2 regions of the Paenibacillus sp. FSL E2-8871 genome follow, and region 2 is predicted to be linked to the other one. Evidence: riboswitches for the same ligand, from Rfam matches in the RefSeq annotation. Region 2 holds a riboswitch; the other holds the start of a gene.

Region 1 (5,972 bases), 560 kb from region 2:
TACAGGTGTAAACTATGGGACGATCGACATTGATCGGATTTTAAGAATGCTGCGTCCTTATAATGGTCGAATTGTTGTAAAAGAATCGGGAATGCATGCCATTGAAGATTATTTAATGTCGCGTTATCAAATGTACTGGCAAGTCTATTTTCATCCGGTGACACGTAGCTCAGAGATTATTTTGCGACAAATTTTCCGTAGAGCCAAGGAGCTTTTCCAAGAGGGGTACAATTTTAGTTTCATGATTAATCCGCTGGAGGATTTGTTCCGTGGTGAGGTGACAGTGAAGCAATATTTAATGCTAGATGAAGCACTGGTACAGACGGCTTTTATGCAGTGGACGCTTGAGAAAGATGAGCTCCTAAGTGACTTGTGTACCCGTTTTATTCATCGTAAACTGTATAAATATGTAGAGGTGGAGAATCTCGATACAGATATGATTACTGAAATTCGCAGCAGTTTTGCGGCAGCCGGACTTCACCCAGAATATGATTTGGAGATTGATTTTCCGACAGATCTGCCCTATGATGTGTTCCGTCCGGGAGAAGCTTTTGACAATAAACAAATTCTGCTGCTTGATCGGCATGATCATCTGCGGGAAATTTCAGAGGTGTCGGATATTGTGCGTTCTATTAGCGGCATTCACCGTGGAAGATATCATCTTTATTTTCCTCAGGATAAGTTGAGAAATGCGCTTACGCGATTGCCTGCTTCTATTGCAGAGATTTTTGCAAAATAATACAAGAAAATATGGGATTTATGACAAGAAGAGTAGAAATATAAGATATAACGGATAGCGTGAAACTTATATTGTCTTATATCTAAAAAAGAACAAGGAGTGAGGGTTAAAATGTTTCTGTTTGACACACATACGCATCTGGATGCACCTCAATTCGACGAGGATCGCGAAGAAGTTATCGCTCGTGCTGTAGAAGCAGGAGTTAGCAAGATGATTAATATCGGATTTAATCGGGAGACGATTCCCTCAACGATGAAGCTGGCGGAATCTTATGATTATATTTATGCGGCAGTGGGTTGGCATCCTCAGGATGCGATTGATATGAAAGAAGGAGATCTCGATTGGATCGCTTCTCTATGCAGTCATAAAAAAGTAGTGGCTATTGGTGAAATCGGACTGGATTATTACTGGGATACTTCTCCCAAGGATGTGCAACAAGAAGTTTTTCGCAAGCAAATTGGACTAGCCCGTGAACTAAATATGCCGATTTGTATTCATGATCGTGATGCCCATGAGGATATTGTACGGATTTTACGGGAGGAAAAAGCAAATGAGGTTGGAGGCGTGATGCACTCGTTCTCAGGAAGCTGGGAAACAGCTAAAATGTGCTTGAATCTTGGTTTTCATTTATCCTTTGGAGGACCCATTACGTTCAAAAATGCAAGAGTGCCAAAAGAAGTGCTTGCGCAGACCCCACTAGACCGATTATTGATCGAAACCGATGCTCCATATTTGACTCCACACCCCTTCCGCGGGAAGCGAAATGAGAGCGCTCATGTGAAGCTTGTAGCAGAGGCAGCAGCTGAAATTAAAGGGTTAACATGGGAAGAATTGGCTAAAATAACGTATGCGAACGCACTGGAACGATTTGGGATTGAGTGAAAACGGGAGCAAAACAGGCGAAAAATAGAGAATGGCCGATATATTAAACTTTTTTAATATAAAAACGGCTGAATATTACAATATTTTAACCATATTTTTGCGTAAACGTGGTTGAATCGTCCTTTACAACATGCATCAAAACAGGATATCATCTTTTCAGTGATGTGAGCTGTGTTATAGTGACAGCCATTGATTCATGGATCGTCTCGCTGAGTCTCCGTATGGAGAACGGGGGAACCAATATTGACCTGCCGCATGCCTGTATTTTAAATACGGTTTAGACGTGCCGTAGGACAGTATTTGATTTCTTCACGTGGTCTTTGGGGTGAATTTAAGGGCAACCGCCATGAGCGGGTGACCTGAAATAGGGCGTCTCTCTTTCGTCCGAACCCGACAGCTAACCCCGTAAGCGCAAGTAAGAGAGGCAACCTCGTGCACAAGCATTCTCTATTCTGATATTGGAGAAGCCACGAAAGAGTCCTCAGTTGAACTCTTTTTAGGCTTTTTTATTTTTGAATAAATAGAATGTTGCCCACATACTGTTATATAACAGGGGTGGGAGTAGCTGTGCCGAGCAGGCGATCCATGAGCAGGAGACGCTAAGTTATTACGTGCGTGTCCTGTGACAATCTCAAATAGTTTCGTCAAAGGAATTCAGTCCTCATGATATACAATTGACGACGGGGCTATGTAAGGAGGATGGAGAGAATGGGCGTATTCCAACCAGAAGTATCCCATGATTCGCAGTCATCCAGCAGGTCTTTCGCATTACGGTGGGAGCAAGTAAATACTCGCGTACTTTTACTTGCAGGCGTGATTTCAGTCGCTATCGCGCTACTTATTCTGCTGTACGTACACGGTCAAAGTAACAAACAATTATTTTTAGTAATAGACGGGCAAACACAGACGCTTGAAACGCGAGAAGCGCTTCTTGGTGATGTGTTGGAGAAAGAGCAAATTTCGCTGCAGCCGCATGATGAACTATCTTTAGGACTGAGTGATGAAATAAAAGACGGTGACCGTGTCGTTATCAATCGTGCGCAGAAAATTAGTCTTACTGCGGATGGAGCAACAAAAACGTTATATACGACCGAAGACACAATTGGTAAAGCAATTGAGAAAATGGGCATTACCCTAGAAGGTCATGATAAGATTTTCCCTTCGTTAGACACCACCATTTCTGCAAACATGGAGGTTAAGATTGTTCGCATCAACAAACAGACTGTACAGCGATCAACTAACTTACCCTTCAGAGTCATCAAGACAGCAGACCCCTCCCTTACTGTGGGAACAGTTAGAGTGGCACAGGCAGGCAAACCAGGCGTCATGATTCAGCATATTGAAAAGATCTACCAAGACGGAGAACTGGCCTCTATGCGCATGATTGGTAAGGAAGTACAAACGGTAACGAAAGATAAGATTATTGCCGTTGGTACCAAAGCACTTCCTAAGCCGGCTGTAGCTAAGACTACAACAACTTCCAAATCAAACACCACTTCAAAAACGGCTAAGGTTAGCGCCAAGACTAATAACGTCACTAGCAAGGCTGGCGTAGACTTTGAGTACAAGAAGATGATTAAGAACGTCTCCATGACAGCTTATTCATCAGAAGAGCCAGGTATTGGTACCAAAACTGCCTCCGGAACACGCGTAACGGAAGGTCGTACAATTGCGGTAGACCCGAATGTAATCCCTATTGGCTGGTGGGTATATATCGAGGGGCTTGGATTCCGCCGAGCAGAAGATACTGGCGGTGCCATTAAAGGCAATAAAGTAGATGTCTATTACGATTCACTGAGCCATGTCCGTAATTTCGGTCGTAAATCGCGCACCGTTTATGTGATTGGACCTGTGAAGCCGGAGTTAAACTAGGCTGAAGCTTTTGCAAATTATTCTTTGATAAGCTATAGTGATGATAACCGTTAAGGAACGCCAGATGATCATTTCGTTGATCGCAGAGCAACCGCTCATCACTTATACATTCTTTAACCAAAAGAAGAGGAGCGAAACCTCTTCTTTTTTGCTTTTTTTGGAAGGAGTCAAGAGATATGATTAAGGAATTAATTGTCGTTGAAGGTAAGAGTGATACCGTCGCTGTTAAACGCGCTGTAGAAGCAGATACGATCGAAACAGGGGGCTCGGCTGTAGACCGGACCGTAATTGCGAAGATCGCGCTTGCTATGGAGCGTAGAGGAGTGATTATCCTTACTGACCCGGATCACGCGGGTGAACGAATTCGTAAGATTGTGTCCGCAAAGGTTCCGGGCTGTAAGCATGCCTTCATTCCGGAGAAGGACGCAACCCGCAAGGGAGATATTGGTGTGGAGAACGCTTCTCCAGAGGCGATTCGTCATGCGCTGCGGAATGTACATACCTCTTTTGAAGGTGCACCTGCTTTAATTGGACTTGATGATCTAATGGCCGCTGGAATGCTTGTACATCCTCGGGCAGCTGAAAGACGTATGGCACTTGGTAATTTGCTTGGAATCGGATATTGTAATGGCAAGCAGCTGTACAAGCGGCTGGCGATGTTTGGAATTACGCGGGAGGAATTTGCCGGAGCTCTCGCCCAAATTGATCAGGGGGGCATTACTTCATGAGTGGTAGAGAGCAAATTTCGACTCCAAAACGGACGAAAGAAATTATTCAACGTTATGGATTCAAGTTCAAGAAGAGCTTAGGACAGAATTTTTTGATTGATCAAAATATATTGGACAAGATTGTTGACGCTGCTGGGCTAGATAGTGAATCAGGGGCATTGGAAATCGGTCCTGGGATTGGTGCCCTGACGGAGCGTTTGGCGCTAACCGCCGGTGCGGTGACTGCTGTGGAGATCGACCGTAGGCTGATTCCTATTTTAAGGGACGTACTTTCCCCTTATCCGCATGTAAAGGTTCGTAATGATGATGTTCTGAATGTAAATCTGCAGGAGCTGTTCAAAGAAGATTTTGCATCCGTGAACAAGGTAAGCGTAGTTGCCAATCTGCCGTATTATGTAACTACTCCGATTCTGATGAAGCTGCTCGAAGAGAAGCTTCCGCTTGATAACATCGTTGTAATGATTCAGAAAGAGGTTGCGGAGCGTATGGCTGCTTCTCCGGGAGGAAAGGAATATGGGAGCCTTAGCATTGCCGTGCAGTACTACAGCGAGCCTGAGCTCGTCTGCATTGTGCCGCGTACGGTGTTCATTCCTCAACCTAATGTGGAGTCCGCTGTAATCCGTCTAAAGGTAAGAGAGCGTCCACCGGTAGAAGTTGAGAGTGAGAAGCACTTCTTTGAGGTAGTCCAAGCTTCTTTCACACAGCGTCGCAAGACGATTGCTAACAATCTCAAAGCTCGTTACTTCCCTGAAGAGGGACGTGAGCGTCTGGAGGCTTTACTCGCAGAAGCTGGTATTGAACCAACACGTCGTGGAGAAACGTTAAGTCTAGAAGAATACGCCCGATTGAGCGGTGTTCTGTTAGCTGCTGGAATTGAATAAGCTAAAAACATAGCTAGTTATGAACCAACTGAGGCCTTTGCCCATACGATGGGGTAGAGGTGGTGGTTGTAATGAATTTAGGAGACTTGGTCGTTCGTAAATCTTATGGCGGAGATTTGACTTTTCGTGTAGATCATATTGTGCAGGACAGAGCCGTCATTAAAGGCACAGATTTCCGTCTGTTGGCGGATTCTCCTCTGAATGACTTGGTTCAAGTGCCTCCTACCCGAATTACGGAACGAGGACAGCAGGCACAGATTAAAGCGAATGAATCACTGACACAGCTGCGGAAAGACCGACAGGAGCAAAGTCAGCGGAGCGGGAGCGCTCTATCAGAAGGAGCATGGGCTCCATCGCCCAAGGAAGCTGCTTATTTTGAAGTACCGGGGAAAGTACTGCATCTGGATGGCGATCCAGCGTATTTGAATAAGAGCCTTAGCTTATACGAGCAATTGCGGATCCCTGCTGAAGGTCATCATGTTCATGAGTCCGCAATGGCTGACACTTTATACCGGCTGCTGCCCCGCGTGCGTCCAGATATTGTGGTGATTACCGGTCATGACGGGGTGCTGAAGCAACAGCATACTTACGATCTTCACAGTCTGAGCAGCTATAAAAATTCGCAAAACTTCGTAGCTGCTATTAGGGTAGCTAGGGATTATGAGCGAAATTTTGATGCGTTGACGATTGTTGCAGGTGCTTGTCAGTCACATTTTGAGGCACTGCTGGGGGCAGGGGCCAACTTCGCCAGTTCTCCTGGACGGATATTGATCCATGCCTTAGACCCAGTTTATGTAGCGGCAAAATCGTCGTTCACGCCCATTAGGGATACGGTGAATCTGAGTGAGGTTTTGAACAACACCATTAGTG
Region 2 (5,972 bases):
CTTTTTTGACGGAATATTTTATGAAGCTCTTTAAAAGTACGGATAGTAACCTTCTCAGCTTCTGCTGATTGTTGTAACAACATGTAACTGAGCATATAGATATCATTCGTACACTTTTGAACACACTCTGCAAATATAGTTCTACGGGGGGATTCGGCAGGTAAGGGGTCAGGCATGATAAACACGATCCTTTCAGAATTGTTTATGGGATAAACCTATAATATAGAAAAGTAAGAAATGGATTTGTTGATAAGCTCGGCGGTATCAGGTTCTGGATAACTATGTTTTTGAAGCGCAACACTGGATGGTTTATAATATAGCCGCCCTCCTTTGGAATCTCTCCCACCAGCGACAGCTCTATAGAGACGACCTTGCTCAATGTGCCCTGCCAAGGATTTACCCTGCAGCTTGGCTCTTAAATCCAGTAAAGCACCTTGCACTAGCTCAAACTGAGTCTGATCCCACTCTGAACCATGGGTACGTACTTTATCTATCGCTTCCTCTAGCCGGCAATGGTATATCATTCTGAGAAAAGAACTCCATTTAATAAGGTCGAAAGTTTTGGTATTGGCAGAGATAAGACATGCCCCCCAGCTGCTACCTCCTTTACAGGTAAGTTTCAGGATGCCATAACGGCTGCCTTGATCAGCCTCCATTCCATAATGAATAGGCTCAGGTGAATCAAAGACGAATACTTCTATGCGAGATAGTCTTCGCTGGTCCATGACAGTTTTCTCCTCCTTAGGTTTCCAAAAGCTTAAGATCTACATGGTGAATGTCATTAACCTTCTCTATACAGGCGAGCATTTCAGCTTCATTCTCACAGACTGCGGCATGCTCTAGCCATAGTCGGAATTTCTGTTTGCGTATAACGGATAAATGTAAGGGAAAGGTGTTGCGGGATCTCATTACGTACCAACCGGCTGCAACATCTTTCCACGGTTCCTTAAAAGCGGTGAGCCACGGAAAACGTTGGTGTGCTGACCAATCCTGCAGCTGTTGCTTTTCTCGGATACTTTTATATATTTCGTATATAATTGTTCGGTCCATACAGTATTCACAGGTAGATGGGCTGCTGAAATGGCGAAGTGATTCAATCTGCTTCTGACCAAAAGCATAGCCGACAATAGTTCTGTGATGATCCTCTTCGAACCACAACGCTCCAAAGCAAACATAATTTAGACTTATCGGCTCAAGTAGCCCTTGCTGAGTTCCCCAATAATAGTGTTTCATTCCTTTCACCCCGTCCAGCATGCTATCACCTTATAGAATCAGGTAACGCAAAAACCGCAGCAAGAGGAGGACCTCTGCTGCGGTTTTGGAATACAGGTATACACACACCTGTGCCAAAGCGTGGCGGATCAAGGGTCTCTCTCTTTACGCTTACGAGGTTAGCTGTCGGATTCGGACGGTGAGAGTCGCCCTACCTATGTGAGACTTGAACAGTCTCCTTCGGATTCACCCCAAGTAGGCCATGTGGCCTGATGGTTCCCCCGTTCCCTGCAAATACAGGAACTCAGCGTTGAATGTATTTTGTGAAATAGATTCAACCCGAATCATACTCTTTTCAAGGTGTTTCTGTAAAAACAGAAAGTGTTCTTTTGAGCGCGATTTAAACCAAATCCTGCCTACTACGACGGAAAAGGGAACCAAATAGGTATTTATTGCGAGTTATCGGGCTTCTTCCTCGCTTAATCTCGACTTCTTGTTTTCTTACCTATAAAGGCGATTTTTTGAGATATCTACATTTGTGGTGAATAAAATCACATGGTATGCCCGCTTTTCGCTAATGGATTAAAACTCGAGTAAACAAGAGATATAGAGAGATTGGATATCAAGTAAGCGCTATCCAACGCGAAAATAGTTTTTAATTTGCATTATTTTGGCATCAATCAGGTTTTACAATTCTTCCTGCATAAGGGTATGATTACTCCTGTTTCAACAACAATCGAATATTTGATCCGCTTAATTTCCGATAAGGAAAGCGGGGGAACCAACAATCGGCAGACGATGTGAGAGTCGGAAGCCGGTTATGGGGTGAATCCTGTAGAAGATGCGAGTGAGCTCGCATCTATACAGGTAGGGCGACTCTCACCGCCCGAATCCGACAGCTAACCTCGTAAGCGTATGGAGAGAGGATGAGTGCAATGTGACCGCTAGCGAGCCACAGAGGAGAATCCTTTGTGGCTTTTTGCTGTGCTTTTTTAAGCAAAGCATTTATGGAAAACCTCACGAAGAGGTCGTTATATTCATCATTAGCGGTAGCTTTTCTTTCAAGATCAGGGTGATCAAGCTCTGATCTTACAAGCAAAGCATTTGAGGAGAATAAGAGATGACAGATCAGAATGAATATGTACTGGTATGTGCGCCAACGAAGGCAGGCGAACATTTTATTAAGCTTCTAAAATTCAGAGGCATTAAGATGGCCGGATTGACCAACAACTTGCCTGAGAAGGCCCTACTCGAAGAGATGGGGATTGAACAAGTCGTTCTAGTTGATACCCGCCATCAGAATACTTGGTTTCGCCCGCCGTTCCCGGTAGGACGGGTATATCTGTTCGAGAGCAGCTTTACGTTATGCTGCCGCTACATTCAGATGTGCCGCACCTGGACGACACAGCCGATTTTTGTAATCACAAGCTCAATAAATCCTAGATTGGTCTATAAAAGGCTTGGTGCAAGTTATGTAATCTATTCTCACAGTGGTGATGCTGATTTTCTAATCGATAAATCACCTCATCAAGGATAAAAGAAGGAGTGCGGGAGATATGATGGATCTGTATATGGTGGCTTCGTTAGCTGTAATTTACGGGTTGTTTTATGGATTTATGCGCTGGTGCGCAGGTGTAGTTGAGGATACAGGGAGGGATAAGTTGTGATTCTAGTAATCGCTGTTACCCTACTGTTGTTTGTATATCTGGTTTACGCATTGATTCATCCGGAGAAATTTTAAGGAGGGGCATTCATGGGCATTTTGCAAATAGTTGCTGTAATCGTAATTCTTATCTTGCTGGTTAAGCCGATGGGCACGTATTTATATTATGTATTTTCTAATGAACCGAACCGTACGGATCGATGGTTTGGAGGCATGGAAAAAGGAATTTATAAGCTGATTGGCCTGAAAAAACGGGACGGAATGTCTTGGAAGAAGTATGCGCTCAGCTTTGTGTTAACAAATATCGTATTGGTTACTTTCAGTTACATTGTTCTTAGATTGCAGCGGGGATTGCCGTTAAACCCGAATGGAATTACGGATTTGGAACAGACGCTTTCATTCAATACAGTGATCAGCTTTATGACCAATACGAACCTGCAGCATTATAGCGGGGAGACGGGGCTTTCGTATTTTTCACAAATGGCTGTCATCACGATGATGATGTTCACATCTGCAGCGAGCGGATTTTCTGTTGCGGTTGCCTTTGTCAGAGGAATCACGGGACGGAAATCAGTCGGGAACTTCTTCGAGGATTTCGTCAAAGCACATATTCGTGTGTTCATTCCGCTAGCTTTGTTAGTTTCATTGGTGTTGGTAGGACTGCATGTGCCACAAACGCTCAAGCCATCACTTGAAGTCACTACACTAGAGGGCCAAACACAACAAATTGCTATCGGTCCAGTAGCTTCTTTGGAATCGATCAAACATCTGGGCACGAATGGTGGCGGCTTCTTCGGGGCCAATTCATCCCATCCTTTTGAGAACCCTAATCCACTTACGAACGTTCTGGAGATTCTCTCTATGTGGATGCTGCCAGCTTCGCTCCCTTATATGTACGGATTGTTTGCCAAGAACAAACGTCAGGGCTGGGTAATTTTTACCGCAATGATGACCTTGTTTGTTCTGCTATTAAGCCTAAACTTCTATGCTGAATCAAAAGGTAATCCGGCGATCAATGCACTAGGAATCGAATCTTCACAAGGTAGCATGGAAGGTAAAGAGGTGCGCTTCGGCATACCGCAGTCTTCCTTGTTTACTTCAGTAACAACCGCAGCTACGACAGGTAGTGTTAACAATATGCATGATACGCTGACGCCGCTGGGAGGCATTACGCCTCTTGCACTGATGATGCTCAACAATGTCTTCGGTGGTAAAGGTGTCGGACTGATCAATATGCTGATGTATGCGATTCTGGGTGTCTTCCTGTGCGGTCTGATGGTCGGCAGGACACCGGAGTTCCTCGGACGGAAGATAGAGGCCAAGGAGATGAAGCTGATTGCCATTGCGATCCTTGTGCATCCGTTCATTATCCTTGTACCAACTGCAGCTGCGTTCCTGACCGATTTGGGGCAAGGGGCGATTACGAACACTGGATTCCATGGACTCAGCCAAGTGTTATATGAATATGTCTCTTCTGCCGCGAACAATGGCTCAGGATTTGAAGGACTTGCGGACAACACAACCTTCTGGAATGTTACAACCGGGATTGTCATGCTGCTAGGTCGTTATGTTTCTATTATCGCAATGTTGGCGGTAGCAGGTTCTCTGCTTCAGAAGAAGCCGGTTCCTGAGACGATTGGCACGTTCCGCACAGACAATGGACTGTTTACGGGAATTCTGATTGGTACAGTAGTGATTATCGGTGCGTTGACGTTCCTGCCGGTCATTGTACTCGGCCCCATTGCAGAATATCTAACCTTACGGTAGGAAGAGGGAGAATAAGATGAGTACTGTAAAAAGAAAAAAGTTGCTGACGGGACCCATACTCCTAAGCGCTGTAAAGGATAGCTTTATAAAGCTTAACCCAGTAACGCTAATCAAAAATCCAGTCATGTTCGTGGTAGAGGTCGGTACGATCATTGTACTCCTCATGGTGTTGGCTCCTGGATATTTTAATGCTGAGCAATCGATAGGATTCAATATCACAGTGTTGTTCATTCTGCTATTTACAGTGCTGTTTGCGAACTTCGCTGAAGCACTGGCGGAAGGCCGCGGTAAAGCCCAAGCTGATTCGCTTAAAAAAACGAAACAAGATATCACTGCCAACAAACTGGTTGGAGGGTCGGTGAAAACAGTATCCTCCTCCGAACTGCGTAAAGGGGATATCGTCATCGTCAGTCAGGGTGAACTCATCCCTGGTGACGGTGAAGTGATTGAAGGGCTGGCTTCCGTAGATGAATCAGCGATTACAGGTGAATCTGCACCTGTAATCAAGGAAGCTGGTGGGGACTTTGGTTCCGTTACAGGCGGCACTCGGGTCGTCAGTGATGAGATCAAAGTCAGAATTACTAGTGATCCTGGTGAGTCGTTTCTAGATCGGATGATTTCCCTCGTTGAAGGGGCGAAACGTCAGAAGACACCTAATGAAATCGCGCTAAATACGCTTTTGATCAGTCTGACGCTGATTTTCTTGATTGTAGTAGTGACCTTGCGGCCGATTGCAACTTATCTAGGTGTTGATCTTGATATTCCCGTCATGATCGCCTTGTTGGTCTGTCTGATTCCGACAACAATCGGGGGACTACTATCCGCAATCGGAATAGCGGGTATGGACCGGGTGACCCAGTTTAATGTACTCGCGATGTCGGGTAAGGCCGTTGAGGCTGCTGGCGATATTAATACGATGATCCTAGATAAGACCGGTACGATTACCTTTGGGAACCGGATGGCGAGTGAATTTGTACCAGTGGGAAATGAATCCGAAGCGGAGCTTACGGCATGGGCGGCCATCAGTTCCCTAAAGGATGAGACGCCTGAGGGACGTTCTGTAATTGAGCTGGCCAAAAAGCTGGAATGCAGCTATGACAGCAAGCTTGCTGAAGGTGGCGAATTCGTAGAGTTTAAGGCCGAAACTCGGATGAGTGGTATTGACCTGCAAGATGGACGCTGCGTACGTAAAGGTGCGGTAGACTCCGTGAAGAAATGGGTACAGTCGAAAGGCGGAGTCATTCCCGATAACCTCGACAGTAATTCTGATGCTATCGCTCGGATGGGGGGAACCCCGTTAGCGGTTGCGGTAGACAATCGGATCTATGGA

What was found. Region 2 has a riboswitch for cyclic di-AMP ahead of NYE25_RS23685 (hypothetical protein). Riboswitches for the same ligand answer to the same signal wherever they lie in the genome.
Region 1: another riboswitch for cyclic di-AMP. It lies ahead of NYE25_RS21225 (3D domain-containing protein); the one in region 2 lies ahead of NYE25_RS23685 (hypothetical protein).

The regions. Positions count from the first base shown of each region.
Region 1 is NZ_JBBOBV010000001.1:4,673,229-4,679,200, forward strand. It holds gene NYE25_RS21215 (HD domain-containing protein) at 1-739, shown strand, start outside; gene NYE25_RS21220 (TatD family hydrolase) at 851-1,621, shown strand; cyclic di-AMP (ydaO/yuaA leader) riboswitch at 1,819-2,048, shown strand; gene NYE25_RS21225 (3D domain-containing protein) at 2,330-3,493, shown strand; gene rnmV (ribonuclease M5) at 3,670-4,221, shown strand; gene rsmA (16S rRNA (adenine(1518)-N(6)/adenine(1519)-N(6))-dimethyltransferase RsmA) at 4,218-5,102, shown strand; gene yabG (sporulation peptidase YabG) at 5,174-5,972, shown strand, end outside.
Region 2 is NZ_JBBOBV010000001.1:5,233,754-5,239,725, forward strand. It holds gene NYE25_RS23670 (hypothetical protein) at 1-176, opposite strand, end outside; gene NYE25_RS23675 (hypothetical protein) at 216-725, opposite strand; gene NYE25_RS23680 (hypothetical protein) at 742-1,233, opposite strand; cyclic di-AMP (ydaO/yuaA leader) riboswitch at 1,367-1,532, opposite strand; cyclic di-AMP (ydaO/yuaA leader) riboswitch at 1,953-2,142, shown strand; gene NYE25_RS23685 (hypothetical protein) at 2,333-2,749, shown strand; gene kdpF (K(+)-transporting ATPase subunit F) at 2,876-2,953, shown strand; gene kdpA (potassium-transporting ATPase subunit KdpA) at 2,966-4,642, shown strand; gene kdpB (potassium-transporting ATPase subunit KdpB) at 4,659-5,972, shown strand, end outside.